Regions from separate parts of the Microbacterium terrisoli genome, predicted to be linked through region 1. Evidence: predicted binding sites of a transcription regulator. Region 1 holds the regulator's gene; each other region holds the start of a gene.

Region 1 (5,270 bases):
CACTACCTGGTGCCCGAAATCGGCCCCGAGACGCTGTTCGCCCTCTCGAGCGACCGGCTGGCGCGCGAGGTGGCCGAAGCGCGTGCGGACGGTGTGACCAGCCGTCCGGTCCTCGTCGGCCCGGTGACGCTGCTGGCCCTGTCGAAGGCGTCGGATGCCGCGCCCGAGGGCTTCTCGCCGCTGTCGCGGCTCGATGACGTGCTGCCGGTGTATGTGCGGCTGCTGTCGGCGCTGCGCGCCGCCGGGGCCGACTGGGTGCAGCTGGACGAGCCGGCGCTGGTCAGTGAGAGCCTGCCGGTGGGAGCCGCGGAGCTGGCGGCGGCAGCCGAGCGTGCCTACACGGTGCTGGGCGGGGCGGGTGATCGCCCGCAGATCGTGGTGGCGGCCGGCTATGCGCAGCTGTCGTTCCCGGCGTGGGCGGCGCTGGCTGCCGCACCGATCGAGGCCATCGCGCTGGACCTGGTGCGCGGCGAGGTTCCGGTGGCGGTTCCCGGCCTTGCCGACAAAGTGCTGGTGGGTGGCGTCATCGACGGGCGCAACATCTGGCGCGGCGACCTGGAGGCGGCGTGGCTGAAGCTGGAGCGACTGCGGCAGCTGCCGGCGCGCGGTGTCGCCGTCGGCACGACCACCTCGCTGCAGCACGTGCCGCACGACGTGGGCGACGAGCCCGACCTCGACCCGAGGCTCGCGTCGTGGCTCGCCTTCGCCGACCAGAAGGTCGGGCAGATCGCGACGCTGGCCACCGGCCTGGTGCACGGGCGCGACGCGATCGACGACGAGGTGGCCGCGGCATCCACCGCTCTGGCCGACCGCCGGCGTGCGCCGGGAGTGCGCGACGACGCCGTGCGCGAGCGCCAGGCGGCGCTGACGCCGGGCGCGTTCACCCGCGCGGACTATGCCCAGCGTGCGGCCGCGCAGGATGCCGCGCTCGCGCTGCCGCTGCTGCCCACCACCACGATCGGCTCATTCCCGCAGACTGCGGAGATCCGCCGTGCCCGCGCCGCGCACGACCGGGGCGAGCTGAGCACGTCGGACTATGAAGACGTGCTGCGCCTGGAGATCACGACGGTGATCGGGCTGCAGGAAGAGCTCGGACTGGACGTGCTCGTGCACGGCGAACCCGAGCGCAACGACATGGTGCAGTACTTCGCCGAGTACCTGGACGGGTTCGCGGTCACCCGCAATGGCTGGGTGCAGTCGTACGGATCGCGTGCGACGCGACCGTCGATCCTGTGGGGCGACGTGTCGCGACCGGCTCCCATCACGGTGGCCTGGTCGCAGTTCGCCCAGTCGCTGACCGACAAGCCTGTGAAGGGGATGCTGACCGGTCCGGTCACGATCCTCGCGTGGTCGTTCGTGCGCGACGACCAGCCGCTGGCCGAGACGGCGAACCAGGTGGCGCTCGCGCTGCGCGATGAGATCGCCGATCTCGAGGCGGCGGGCATCGGCATCGTGCAGGTCGACGAGCCGGCGCTGCGCGAACTGCTGCCGCTCAAGCACGCCGACCAGTCGTCGTATCTCGACTGGTCGGTCGGATCGTTCCGGTTGGCCACCGGCGGCGCGGGCGTGGCCACGCAGGTGCACACGCACCTGTGCTACTCCGAGTTCGCCGTCGTGATCGACGCGATCGCCGGGCTGGATGCCGACGTCACCTCGATCGAGGCAGCCCGCAGTCGCGGTGAGGTGGTCGCCGACATCGCCTCGTCGGGATTCGCCCACGGCATCGGCCCGGGCGTCTACGACATCCACTCCCCGCGCGTGCCGTCGGTCGACGAGATGGCGCGACTGCTCGCGCAGGCCGCCGCCGACCTGCCACTGCGACAGCTCTGGGCCAACCCCGACTGCGGGCTGAAGACCCGCGCCTACCCCGAGACGGTCTCGTCACTGCGCAACCTCGTCGAGGCGACGCAGCGGGTGCGCGCCGCCCACGAGGCGCTGACGGTGATCTGAGGCAGACCCCGTCACACTGACAGAGGCCCGACCGGTCGACACCGGTCGGGCCTCTGTCGGACTCTGCGGCTCAGACGGCGCGAAGCACCGCCACCACCTTGCCCAGCACCACGGACTCGTCACCCAGGATCGGTTCGAAGGCCGAGTTGCGGGGGAGCAGCCACGTGTGTCCGTCGCGCTGGCGGAAGGTCTTGACCGTCGCTTCGCCGTCGAGCATCGCCGCCACGATCTCACCGTTGGCCGCAGTGTTCTGCGCGCGCACCACCACCCAGTCGCCGTCGCAGATGGCGGCGTCGATCATCGACTCGCCCTGCACCTTGAGCATGAACAGCTCGCCCTTGCCCACGAGCTGACGCGGCAGGGGGAAGATCTCTTCGACCTGCTGCTCGGCGGTGATCGGCACGCCGGCCGCGATGTGACCCACCAGCGGCACCAGCGCCGCGTCGCCGACCGCGGGGGCGGTGTCTGCGGGGTTCTCTGCAGACGTGCCAGGCAGGTCGATCAGGATCTCCATCGCGCGGGTCTTGCCCGCATCCCGGCGCAGATAGCCGCTGAGTTCGAGCTGATTGAGCTGATGCGTGACGCTGGAGAGCGACTTGAGACCGACCGCGTCGCCGATCTCGCGCATGCTGGGCGGGTAGCCGTAGCGGGTGATCGACTGGGCGATGACCTCGAGGATGGCCAGCTGCTTGTCGCTCAGGCTCTTTCGGCGTCGCGTCTGACGTCGCGGCTTGGTGTCGCCTGCCGCGGCGGCGTGGTTCTCGCCGCGCTGGTTCGCATCGGTCATGTCAGCTCCCGTCCTGCCACCCGGGGCAGCGTCTTCGAATGTCGGAGGTTGGTGATGGGGTGTCCTCATCGAAACGGTATCCGGTCCGAAGACGAACGAGGGCCAGCCTGCGGGCGTGTCGGCTTGAAACATCTCCGATCCGGATCCCTGTTGACAGTGTACTGAATCGAAGATAACTTTGGAAGAGAGATTCGGGGGCCACGCTCCCGGCCGAGTGCGGCCCCCGAACTTCTCGTCCGAACAGGAGGACCAATGTCCGGCATCTCACTGGTTTCGCACCCGGCACCCACCACGCGGTTGCGGTTGACGCTGCGTGGTCGTCGTGTCCTTGCAGCGATCGTGGCGATTCCGGTCGCGGGGGCGATCGCGATGGCGGTGATCGGCGGCGGAGCGGCGTTGGCGTCGAAGGATGCCGGGGCTCCGGCGGGAACGTTCTCCACGGTGTCGGTCCAGGCCGGCGACACGCTGTGGTCGATCGCGCAAGAGGTCGCGCCCCGTTCGGATCCTCGTGACGTGGTCGACGCGATCGTGCGGCTGAACGCCCTGGACGGCGTCGCGCTCCAGCCGGGGGAGCGCATCGCGATCCCCGCGCAGTACGTGCCGGCGTCGTGAGGCGCGAGGCCGGCGTCTGCGGCTGACACGGGTGGGAGCCGGCACGGGTGAGAGCCGGCACGGGTGAGAGCAGTGCGGACGCGGCACTCTACGATGGATGCTGTGAGTCCTCGCCTGGAAGATCTGCCCGTTCGTGACGATCTGCGCGGGATGACGCCGTACGGCGCCCCGCAGGCCGCGTTGCCGGTCGCGCTGAATGTGAATGAGAACACACATCCGATCCCGAAGGACGTCTCAGACGACATCGTCGATGCGATCGCGTTCGCGCTGCGAGACGTCAACCGGTATCCCGACCGCGAGTTCACGCACCTGCGGGAAGGGTTCGCGGACTACCTCGGTCACGGGCTGACCCGCGAGCAGATCTGGGCGGGCAACGGGTCGAACGAGGTTCTGCAGCACCTGCTGCAGGCTTTCGCCGGTCCCGGCCGCACCGTCTTCGGCTTCGCGCCGACATATTCGATGTATCCGCTGCTCACGCGCGGGACCGGAGCGCAGTGGGTGGCCGGCACCCGTGCCCACGACTTCACCATCGCTGCCGACGACGCGGTGGCGCAGGTCGCCGAGGCCGATCCGGATGTCGTCATCCTCTGCTCGCCGAACAACCCGACCGGCACCCCGTTGTCGCTCGAGGTGATCGATGCGGTCTATGCGCGCTCGCGCGGGATCGTGATCGTGGACGAGGCGTACTGGGAGTTCGCGCCGCGCGAGCAGCAGTCCGCGCTGACGCTGCTGCCCGATCGGGAGCGCCTGGTCGTTTCGCGCACGATGAGCAAGGCGTTCGCCTTCGCCGGCGCGCGCGTCGGGTATCTGGCCGCCGACCCCGCGCTGATCGACGCTCTGCGGCTGGTGCGGCTGCCGTACCACCTCAGCGCGCTCACGCAGGCGGCGGCCTCGGCCGCGCTGCGGCACGCGCCGACGATGCTGGCCGCCGTCGACGAGATCGTCGTGCAGCGTGACCGCATCTCGGCGACCCTGGCCGCTCTGGGGTACAACCCGTATGAGTCATGGACGAACTTCGTGCTCTTCTCGGGCGTTGAGGACCCGGCCGCGACCTGGCAGGCGCTGTACGACCGCGGGGTGCTCATCCGTGACGTGGGGCTGCCCGGCAGCCTGCGGGTCACTGCCGGCACCGAGGCCGAGACCTCCGCGTTCCTGGACGCCCTCGCCTCCGTCACACCCGCGCGGTGATCGCGGCCGGGCCGCAACACGCCCCGTGCGCTCAGTAGAATCAGCTTCATGAGCAGACCCGCCCGCACGGCCTCCCGCACGCGTACGACGAGCGAGTCCTCGGTCGAACTGCACCTCGACCTGGACGGCACGGGCGTGGGCCGCATCGACACCAGCGTGCCGTTCTTCGACCACCTGCTGACCGCATTCGCCAAGCACTCGCTGACCGACCTGACGGTGCGCGCATCGGGCGACACCGATATCGACGTGCACCACACGGTCGAAGACGTCTCGATCGTGCTGGGCCAGGCCGTCGCCGAGGCGCTGGGCGACAAATCCGGCATCTCCCGCTACGGCGACGCGCTCGTGCCCCTCGATGAGGCCCTGGCCCAGGCCGTCGTGGACGTCAGCGGTCGCCCCTATCTGGTGCATGAGGGCGAGCCCTCCGGCTTCGAGCTGCACCTGATCGGCGGGCACTTCACCGGCTCGCTGGTGCGCCACAGCTTCGAGGCGATCTCGTTCCACGCCGCCCTCACCACGCACGTCCGGCTGGTCAGCGGCCGCGACCCGCACCACATCGCCGAGGCGGAGTTCAAGGCCTTCGCCCGGGCGTTCCGACAGGCCAAGGCCTTCGACCCCCAGGTGATCGGCATCCCGAGCACCAAGGGTGCCCTGTGACCGTCCGGCCGCTGGTGGCGGTCCTGGACTACGGCTCGGGGAACGTGCACTCCGCCGTCAAGGCGCTCATCGCCGC
Region 2 (5,270 bases), 1.2 Mb from region 1:
AGGGCCTGCTCGAGGTCGGCCTTCAGGTCCTCGACGTTCTCCAGGCCCACCGACAGGCGCACCAGGCCCGGCGTCACACCGCTGGAGAGCTGCTCTTCGGGCGAGAGCTGCGAGTGCGTCGTGGACGCGGGGTGGATCACCAGCGAGCGCACGTCCCCGATGTTGGCGAGGTGGCTGAACAGCGTGAGGGCGTCCACGAACGCGCGGCCTGCGTCCACGCCGCCGGTCAGTTCGAACGAGAACACGGCGCCGGCGCCCTTGGGCGTGTACTTCTTGGCGAGCGAGTACCACGGCGAGCTGGGCAGGCCCGCGTAACTGACCGAGGCGACGTCGTCGCGCGCCTCAAGCCACTCGGCGATCTCCTGCGTGTTCTGCACGTGACGCTCCATGCGCAGCGACAGCGTCTCGATGCCCTGGATCAGCTGCCAGGCGCTGTTCGGCGAGATCGCGGGGCCGAGGTCGCGCAGCAGCTGCACGCGCGCCTTGATGATGTAGGCGATGGCGTCGCCGAGCACACCGCTGTAGCTGACGCCGTGGTACGACGGGTCGGGCTCGGTCAGGCCCGGGAAGCGGTCGGCGTGCTGCGACCAGGGGAAGGTGCCGCCGTCGACGATCGCGCCGGCGATCACGGTGCCGTGGCCGCCGAGGAACTTCGTGGCCGCGTGCACGACGATGTCGGCGCCGTGCTCGAACGGACGCAGCAGATACGGAGTGGCGATCGTGTTGTCGATGATCAGCGGAACCCCGGCCGCGTGCGCGATGTCGGCGACGGTGCGGATGTCGAGGACGTTGATCTTCGGGTTGCCGATCGATTCGGCCAGGAACAGCTTGGTGTTCGGCTTCACGGCGGCGCGCCATGCCTCGGCGTCATCCTGGTCCGAGACGAACGTCGTGGAGATGCCGAGCCTTTCCAGCGTGTAGCGCAGCAGGTTGTAGGTGCCGCCGTACAGTGCCGACGAGGCGACCACGTGGTCGCCGGCGCTGGCGATGTTGAGGATGGCGAGGGTCACCGCCGACATCCCGGATGCCGTCAGCAGCGCGGCGGTGCCGCCTTCGAGCGCGGCGAGCCTCTGCTCGACGACGTCCTGTGTCGGGTTCTGGATGCGCGTGTAGATGTTGCCGGACTCGGCCAGCGAGAAGAGGTTCGCCGCGTGCTCCGTGTTCTTGAACACGTACGACGTGGTCTGGTAGATCGGTGTGGCGCGTGCCCCGGTGACCGGGTCGGGCTGTGCGCCGGCGTGGATCTGGGCGGTTTCGAAGCGCCAGTTCTCGGGTGCAGACATCGGATGCTCCTCGGGTATCGGGTCGACCAAGGCGGGTAGGACGACGCTCCCGAGAGTACGGAAGGCCCTGCGTGTCAACAACGAGCCCGGAATATGACGTAATGTTCGCCGGGGCCGACTCGGTACGGTTGATCCATGACCAGACGTGCAGTGGTGACCGGGGCGAGTTCAGGGATCGGCGAGGCGACCGTGCGGGCCCTGAGGGCGACAGGATGGGATGTCGTGGCCGTGGCACGACGGGCGGGCAAGCTCGCCGAGGTCGAGGCCGCCACGGGGGCGACGGCCTTCGCCGCAGATCTCACGCGGCAAGAGGACGTGGACGCACTCGCCGGCTGGCTCGGCGAGACAGGTCCGGTCAACGCGGTCGTGCAAGTCGCCGGCGGCGCCCGCGGCACCGACCGGGTCGAGGACGGCCGCCCCGAGGACTGGCAGTGGATGTTCGACGCGAACGTCCTGGGCACGCAGCGGCTCATCGCCGCTGTGCTGCCGCTGCTGCGCCGCGCCGCGGCATCCGCCGGTCACGCCGACACGCTGTTCGTCACCTCGACAGCTGCGCTGGACGCCTACCCGGGCGGCGCCGGCTACAACGCGGCCAAGGCCGGCGAGGCCATGCTCGCGCACGCCCTGCGACTCGAACTGAACGGCGAGCCGATCCGTGTGATCGAGATCGCGCCGGGACTCGTGCACACCGAGGAGTTCTCGCTGAACCGTCTGCGCGGGGATCAGAGTGCCGCGGACCGCGTCTATGCGGACGTTCCCGCGCCGCTCACGGCCGACGACGTCGCGGACGTGATCGCCTATGCGCTGAACGCGCCGGGGCACGTCAACCTCGATCTGGTCACGATGCGCCCGGTGGCCCAGTCCGCCGCGCACCTGCTCGCCCGCGGTCCGCTCGAAGTGCGCGAGTGAGCGTCCACCTGGTCGGCGGCGGCTGGCAGGACGAGCCCGACGGCAAGGCCTACCGCGCTTTCGTGGCCGAGGCCACCGCGCGCGGGGTCACCGCCGGACGCGACGTCCCGAGGATCGCGGTGATCTCGGTGCGCGACGGCGACGGGCACGAGCACGCCGCCAAGCTGATCGCCCACGCTGCGGCCGGTGGTGCGTTCGACCCGGTCGTCACCGCCGGAGACCTCGACGATGAGATCCCGGTGACCGCCTTCGACGACGTGGACGCGATCATGATCGGCGGGGGACTGACCCCTGTGTATCGCGACCGCATCGAGCCGCACTTCGACCTGATCCGTGCACGGGTGCTCGCAGGGGTTCCCTACCTCGGCTTCTCGGCCGGGTCGGCCATCGCCTCATCGCGGGCGGTCGTGGGCGGGTGGCGCGTCGGGGGAGTGGAGGTCGCGCCCGAAGACGCCGGCGAAGACCTCGACGAGCTCAGCGTGCTGCCGGGGATCGGTCTGGTCGACATCTCCATCGACGTGCATGCCGCGCAGTGGGGCACGCTGTCGCGCCTGATCGCCGCCGTCGAGGCCGGTGTGGTGGATGCTGGAGCCGCGGTCGACGAGAACACGGTGCTGATCGCCGGCAGCGGCGCGCTGCGCGTAGCGGGGTCAGGCAGCGTCTGGAGCGTCACACGCACCGACCAGGGAGTGCTGGTGCGGACGCTGGGCGCCTGAGCGCCGGCCGAAGACGAGCATGGGCGGCGCGCGGGGTGCCCGCGTCTACGCTGGAGTTGTGGCGATGACTCTTCCCGAATTGGCCGACGCCGGCCTCATCGACGCCGGTTGGGCGCAGCGGCTGGAGCCCGTCAGTGGCGACATCGCCGCCATGGGCGAACGGCTGCGTGCCGAGGTCGCGGCGGGCAAGCACTATCTGCCGGCCGGTGACCGCGTGCTGCGCGCGTTCGCGCGGCCGCTCGCAGAGGTCAAAGTGCTCATCGTCGGCCAGGACCCGTATCCCACGCCTGGGCATCCGATCGGGCTGTCCTTCGCCGTCGACCGGCATGTGCGGCCGCTGCCGCGCAGCCTCGCCAACATCTATCAGGAGCTGGGCGACGACCTCGGCATCCCGCCGGCGACCCACGGGGACCTGTCGGCATGGAGCGACCAGGGAGTCATGCTGCTGAACCGTGTGCTGACGGTTGCGCCGGGGGCCCCGGCATCCCATCGGGGCTGGGGATGGGAGAAGGTCACCGAGCATGCGATTCGCTCACTCGTGGACCGCGGCGGCCCGCTGGTGGCGATCCTGTGGGGGAGGGATGCCGCGAACCTGCGTCCGCTGCTCGGTCAGACACCGATCATCTCGTCCGCGCATCCGTCGCCGCTGTCGGCGCACCGCGGGTTCTTCGGCTCGAAGCCCTTCTCCCGTGCCAACGCACTGCTCGCGCAGCAGGGCGCAGCCCCGGTCGATTGGCGCCTGCCCGACTGACGTTCTCGGGGCGCGCACTGTCGGCTGTCGCTGTTAGGTTCGACAGTGTGCTCAGTGGATCGATGGTTTGTCGAATGGCTTCTGTCCCGCGGCGATGTGTACAAGCCGGCTGTCATTGGCAAACCCGACGACGATCACTCTTGACTAGCCGAAGGTATCTTCGATAGTATTGGTGATATCGATCATCCGGGAGGGAGGCCGTCGATGTCAATGGATGAGGGCTTGTCTCCGGTGCTGGTGGAGTTGGATGAGTTGGTGGGTGATCTGACCGCGTCGCGGGAGCGGGCGGCGCGGATGTTCGCGGCGGAGATGTTCTTCTTCGAACAGGTCGCCGGGATCGTCGAACGCCGGGAGGCGGAGCGTGCCGCGGTCCATGAGGGGGCGATCACCCGGAGTTCGCAGTTGGGGATGCGGGAGGTGTTCGCCGAGATCGGTGCCGCACTCAAGCTCAGCGAATGGCAGGTCGCGCGGAAAGTGTCCTCGGCGTGGACGTTGATGCACCAGTTCCATGAGACGCTGTGCGACGCGAGCTGCGGGGTCTTCTCCGGGGAGCACGCGATGCTGATCGCCGACGCGGGGACGGTGATCGAGAACGCGAGGATCCGGGCGGAGTTCGAACGGATCGCGCGGGAGCTGGCGGCCGAGCTGACGCCGGGGCAGTTGAAGGCGGCCCTGGCCGGGCTGGTGCAGCGCCTGGACCCGGAAGGCTGCGAGAGGCGGGTGCGGGACGCGGTGGCACGCCGGAAGGTCACCGCCCGGGAGATCGAGCCGGGTCTGACCCGGATCACCGCGGATGTGCCCACCACCCAGGGTGCGGGCATCATCGACCGGATCCGGGCGATGGCCACCGAACTGCACGACCAGAACACCACCGCCAAGGCCGATGCCGAAGCCGCCGCTGCTGACGTTGCGGCGCAGAAGGCCGCGGCGGAGAAGGCCGTGGCGGAGAAGGCCGTGGCGGAGAAGGCCGCGGCGGACGCCGCGGCCACGGCTGACGCTGCGGCCAAGGCTGATGGCGCCGAAGCTGCGGGCGCCGGTACTACCGAAGCCGCCGCCAGCGAAGCCAGCGTCGATGGCGAGGATGTGGATGCGGATGCTGTGGTGTTCGATGAGCGCACGCACACGCAGATCATGGCCGACGTGTTCTGCGACCTGCTGCTGACCGGGAACACGCACGGGCACGGCACCACCGACGCGGGCAGAGACGCGGTCAACAGCATCGTCCCGACCGTGCACGTGACGATCCCTGCCGCCACCCTTGCCGGGGCCACGGTCGGCGGGGCCGCGGTGGACGGGTTCGGACCCATCGATACCGACACCGCCCGACACCTTGCCGGGCTCGCGAAAACATGGGTGCGGGTGTTCACCGACCCGTGCTCCGGGATCCCGATCAGCGTGGACCGGTACCGGCCCAGTAAGAAACAGAAACTGTTCCTGCAGGTCCGGGACCGGCACTGCCGGTTCCCCGGCTGCCGGCGCCCCGCCCAAACCTGCGATATCGACCACACCATCCCGTACGCGCAGGGCGGGCCGACGTGCCTGTGCAACCTGGAACACTTCTGCAAGAGGCATCACACCGTCAAACACGACACCGACTGGTCGGTCGAGCAA
Region 3 (5,270 bases), 1.1 Mb from region 1:
CGTCACCGCAGCGCTGCAGCCCGAGTTCGGACAGGTTCCTGCCATCCCGACCGGAGCCGGCCATGACGCCGGCATCCTGTCGGCAGTGCTGCCCACGGCGATGATCTTCGTGCGCAACCCCACCGGCGTCTCGCATGCACCGGGCGAAGACGCGCGCGACGGGGACTGCGAAGCAGGCGCCCGCGCGCTGGCGGCGACGCTGCGGATGCTGGCGGGGTCGGCATGAGCGCGCTCACGTCGGCGCACGCCACCGCCGCGTTGATGGGCGGCGCGTTCACGGCCGACGTGCGGATCACCGCGCAGGACGGGATGATCACCGCGCTCGCCGTCGGCGCCGAAGCGCAGCCGGGCGACACGCGGCTCGGAGTGGTCGCACCGGGGTTCGTCAACGCGCATTCGCACGCGTTCCACCGTCTGCTGCGCGGGCGCACGCATGGCGGGGGCGGCGATTTCTGGGTGTGGCGCGAGCAGATGTACCGCGCGGCGCAGTCCCTCACGCCCGAGATCTATCGCGCGCTGGCCGAGCAGGTGTTCGCCGAGATGCGGGATGCCGGCTGCACGGCGGTGGGGGAGTTCCATTACGTGCACCACCGGCCCGACGGCACGCCGTATGCCGGCCACGCGATGGAGCTCGCGCTCGCCGACGCAGCGGTGGCCGCAGGCATCCGTCTCGTGCTGCTGGACACGTGCTACCTGCGCGGCGGCGTGGGCCTGGACCTGTCCGAGCGTCAGCGGCGCTTCGGCGACGCCGACGTGCACGCCTGGCTCGAGCGCTGGCACTCGCTGCACGACGCGATCGCGGGCGATCCGCACCGGCGTGGGCTGGTGACGGTCGGGGCAGCGGTGCATTCGGTGCGGGCGGTCACGCCCGACGACCTCGCCGTGGTCGCCCGGGAGCTGCCCGCAGCCGTGCCGCTGCATGTGCATCTGTCGGAGCAGACCGCCGAGAACGACGCGTGCCTTCGGGCCTACGGTGTGACCCCGACGGGTCTGCTGGCCGAGCACGGCCTGCTGCGGCCGGACCTTGCCGCCGTGCATGCGACGCACCTGACCGACGCCGACATCGCCCTGCTGGGCGAAGCAGGCGCCTCCATCGTGATGTGTCCGACGACCGAAGCCGACCTCGGCGACGGCATCGGGCCGGCCCCCGAACTGCGCGCGGCAGGGGCCACCCTGTCGATCGGATCGGACCAGCACGCCGTCATCGACCCCTTCGAAGAGGTCGCCCGCCTCGAGCTCGACCAGCGCCTGCGCGCACAGAAGCGCGGCATCTTCACGCCCGCGCAGCTGTGGCACGCGGGCAGTTCCGGCGGGGCGCGGGCGCTGGGTCTGTCGGGTGCGCGGGCGCTGGGTCTGTCGGGTGCGCGGCAGGATGAGGCGGGCCTGCGCGTGGGCGACCCGTTCGACGTCGTCGAGATCGATGCCGAGACGACGCGCACCCGGGGCGCCGACCTGCTGCAGCTGCCGCTGGTGGCCCGCGCGTCGGACGTGACCGCGACGATCGTGGCGGGTAGTCTCACCCGCAAGGGCGCAGCCCCCTCGGGCCTCACCCGGAAGGGCGTCGCATGACAACCCCCGCCACACTCCTCACGAACATCGGCGAGCTCACCACGAACGTGGCCCACGGAGACGATCTGTGCGGCACTCTCACCGATGCCGCCGTCCTGATGGAGGGCACGCGCATCGCATGGGTGGGGTCGGTGGCATCGGCCCCCTCGGTGCAGAACGTGATCGATGCGCGCGGGCACGCGGTCATCCCCGGCTTCGTCGACAGCCACAGCCACCTCGTCTTCGGCGGGGAGCGTTCGGCCGAGTTCGCCGCACGAATGGCCGGCCAACCGTATTCCGCCGGTGGCATACGCACGACGGTGGCCGCGACCCGGGCGGCGACCGACGACGAGCTGCGCCGGCGCCTGGCCGGGCTGATGACCGAGTTGCACGCGCAGGGCACCACCACGGTCGAGATCAAGACCGGCTACGGCCTGACCGTGCACGATGAGGCGCGCCTGGCGCGCCTGGCAGCCGAAGTCACCGCCGAGGTCACCTACCTGGGCGCGCACGTGGTGCCCGCCGAGTACGCCGACGCACGGGACGAATACGTCGATCTCGTGTGCGGTCCGATGCTGGCCGCCTGCGCACCGCACGCGAAGTGGGTGGACGTGTTCTGCGAGACCGGCGCGTTCACCGCCGATGAGTCGCGACGCATCCTCGAGGCCGGCATCGCCCGCGGTCTGGTGCCGCGCGTGCACGGCAACCAGCTCGGTGACGGACCCGGTGTGCAGCTGGCCGTCGCGCTGGGCGCGGCATCCGTCGATCACTGCACGTTTCTTTCGGATGACGATGTCGCAGCACTCGCCGCGTCCGACACCGTCGCGACGCTGCTGCCCGGCGTGGAGTTCGCGACCCGCCACCCGTACCCCGACGCGCGGCGCCTCATCGACGCGGGCGTGACCGTCGCCATCGCGTGCGACTGCAACCCCGGGTCGAACTTCTCCAGCTCGATGCCGCTGATGATCGCCCTGGCCGTGCGCGAGATGAGGATGACGGTGCCCGAGGCGATCTGGGCCGCCACCGCCGGCGGTGCCCGGGCCCTCCGCCGTGACGACATCGGCGTCTTGGCGGTGGGCAAGCGCGCCGACCTCGTGGTGCTGGATGCTCCCAGCCGCACGTATCTCGCCTACCGCGCAGGAGTGCCGCAGGTCGACAGCGTCTACAAGGACGGCGTGCAGGTCGGCTGATCTGCATACGTGACGCGTCTGGTCGTCGGTGGTGGATGTCGGGGGCCGGTGCGATGATATGGATGTTCGATAGTGGATGCCGCGGGACTAGGAGTCTGCTGAAGGAACAGAAGCTGAGGAGATCAGGGGATAAGCCTCTTGTGTACCGTAGATAGGTACGATACTATGAGGATGTTCAGATTCGAAACAGTGATCGATCGGAGGGCATCGTGGACGCAGCATCGCACGGGGAGTCCCCGGTCGTGTCGGCGCTGGATGGGCTGATCGACAGTCTGGGCGGTGCGCGTGCCTTGGCCGCGAACGCGTTCGCGACGGAGATGTACTTCTTCGCGAACGTCGCCGACATGGTCCAGCAGCGGGAGGAAGAACGCGCGGCCCGGCAGGACACGGGCGCGAAGGTGTCCGCGTCGCAGTTGGCGATGCGGGAGATCTACGCGGAGATCGGCGCCGCGCTGCGGCTGTCCGAGTTCCAGGTGACGGCCCGGGTCAATCAAGCTCATACTCTGGCGCACAAGTTCTATGACACGTTGCGGCACGCCAGCGAGGGCAGCCTCTCGCCGCAGCATGCGCAGACCATCGCGGAGGTCGGTGGCGACCTGGGCGATGACGCTCTCCGCGGCGAGTATGAGCGTCTCGCGTTGGACATGGCCCGCGAGCTGACCCCGTCCCAGTTGCGGGATGCGCTCGAAGCGGTGGTCGACCGGTTGGATCCGGAGGGCACGCAGGAACGTATCCGGCAGGCCGTGGCCCGCCGCGGTGTCCGCAAGCGCGCGGCCGGGCCCGGGGTGGGGCAGTTGATCGTGACCGGTCCCGCCGCGGAGATCGAGGGCGCGTACAACCGGTTGCGTGACATCGCCGCCGAGGTCCACGCCGACAACGAGGCCGACGTCGCCGAGCACGCCGCCGCCCAGGCCGCACGTGACGCCACCGAGGTCCCCGCGGCCGACGTGGCGCAAACGGACGCGATCGAGGGTGCGGGCGAAGCCGCCGAGGGTGCGGGCGCGCCGGACGGGTCGGGTTTTGTGGCCGACGAGCGTACTCGGGGCCAGATCATGGCCGATGTGGCGTTGGATCTGTTGTTGACGTCCGCCCCGGACGGGCATGGGACCACCGAGGAACGCAGGGCCGGGCTGGGCGCGATCCGGGCGACGGTGACCATCACCATCCCTGCCGCGACCCTCACCACGGTCGGGGTCGGCGGCGCGCAGCTGGTGGGTGTGGGCGCCATTGATGACGAGACGGCACGGCGCCTGGCCGGCACGTCGGACACCTGGTACCGGTTCTTCATCGACCCGGCCATCGGAGTGCCGGTCAGCGTCGACAAGCGCCACCCTTGCACCGCGCAGAAACGGCTTCTGCGGGCACGGGACGAGCATTGTCGGTTCCCGGGCTGCCGACGCCCGGCCGAGAAATGCGACCTGGATCACACGATCGCATACCAGGATGGTGGGCCCACCGCGCTGTGGAACCTCGGCGATTTCTGCAAACGCCACCACACAGTGAAGCACCACACGGACTGGCACGTGCAGCAACTGCCCGGCGGGGTGCTCCGCTTCACCGCACCCACCCGCCGCACCTACATCACCCGACCACCCGGCGCCGTCAGATTCGTCCCCGACGATGTGCGACGCGCCATACGACCACCCGGATACGCCGACTCTCCCGTGCCCGAAGGCGAACCCGCACCCTTCTGAGCGACACTCGACGACACTCGAGAGCGACACTCGAGGAGGGGTGGCGCCGAGTGCGCCGTTACGCTGATCACCGCGCCGATAGGCTGGCCACGATGTCTGCGCTCTTCCGTCCTCGTCGTCGCCGTTCGCCCGGAAGCACCGCCGAGCCGGTGCTCGTCGCCCGCCGGGCCGGATATACGATCGATGATCAGATCCTGCTGGATCCCGTCGATCTGTCGATCGTGCCGGGGGAGTGCATCGCCGTGCGCGGCGAGAACGGCGCGGGCAAGACGACGCTGCTGCGGCTGCTCGCCGGCCACGCGCGCCCCACCTCGGGCACGGTGCTGTTCCGCGGTGGCACGGTCGACGAGCGCCGTGCCGAGGTGCGCGCCCACATCAGCACCGTGATCGGCCCGCCCGACGTCTACCCCGACCTCACCGTGCGTGAGCAGCTGCGGCTGATCGCGACGTCGTGGCGGATGCCTCACCCCGAGGCCGACGCGAAAGTGGACGCCGTGCTGGCAGCGCTGGAACTCGCGCACCTGTCCGCGCGGTTCGCGCACGAACTGTCGTCGGGCCAGACGCAGCTGTACCACCTGGCGTGTGCGTTCACTCGTCCGTTCGATGTGCTGATCCTCGACGAACCCGAGCAGCGGCTCGATCCCGACCGTCGCGCGGTGCTCGCCGGCGTCCTGCGGGGCGTGCGCCAGCAGGGCGCGGCCATCGTGTTCGCCACGCACGACCCTCGCCTGGCTCAGAGCGTCGCCGACCGATCGCTGCGGCTGGAACCGGGGTTGTGAGCGTCATCCACGCCGACGCGCACGCGCTGAGAGCAAGCCGACGCGTCCTGCGCGAGCGC

What was found. Region 1 encodes LexA, which represses DNA repair genes until DNA is damaged. Its sites were predicted from a motif close to TCGAACANNTGTTCGA; they were not measured.
Positions count from the first base shown of each region.
Region 2: a site for LexA is predicted at 3,808-3,823, ahead of QU603_RS04740 (HNH endonuclease signature motif containing protein). Genes of this name have one in related genera too.
Region 3: a site for LexA is predicted at 2,793-2,808, ahead of QU603_RS05090 (HNH endonuclease signature motif containing protein). Genes of this name have one in related genera too.

Region 1 covers NZ_CP133019.1:2,347,106-2,352,375, reverse strand. The annotation lists gene metE (5-methyltetrahydropteroyltriglutamate--homocysteine S-methyltransferase) at 1-1,950, shown strand, start outside; gene lexA (transcriptional repressor LexA) at 2,021-2,737, opposite strand; gene QU603_RS10555 (LysM peptidoglycan-binding domain-containing protein) at 2,990-3,349, shown strand; gene QU603_RS10550 (histidinol-phosphate transaminase) at 3,443-4,537, shown strand; gene hisB (imidazoleglycerol-phosphate dehydratase HisB) at 4,586-5,194, shown strand; gene hisH (imidazole glycerol phosphate synthase subunit HisH) at 5,191-5,270, shown strand, end outside.
Region 2 covers NZ_CP133019.1:1,150,453-1,155,722, forward strand. The annotation lists gene QU603_RS04720 (bifunctional o-acetylhomoserine/o-acetylserine sulfhydrylase) at 1-1,283, opposite strand, end outside; gene QU603_RS04725 (SDR family oxidoreductase) at 1,419-2,192, shown strand; gene QU603_RS04730 (type 1 glutamine amidotransferase family protein) at 2,189-2,908, shown strand; gene QU603_RS04735 (uracil-DNA glycosylase) at 2,967-3,659, shown strand; gene QU603_RS04740 (HNH endonuclease signature motif containing protein) at 3,870-5,270, shown strand, end outside.
Region 3 covers NZ_CP133019.1:1,228,020-1,233,289, forward strand. The annotation lists gene QU603_RS05075 (allantoate amidohydrolase) at 1-226, shown strand, start outside; gene QU603_RS05080 (formimidoylglutamate deiminase) at 223-1,569, shown strand; gene hutI (imidazolonepropionase) at 1,566-2,738, shown strand; gene QU603_RS05090 (HNH endonuclease signature motif containing protein) at 2,948-4,432, shown strand; gene QU603_RS05095 (ABC transporter ATP-binding protein) at 4,525-5,211, shown strand; gene QU603_RS05100 (hypothetical protein) at 5,208-5,270, shown strand, end outside.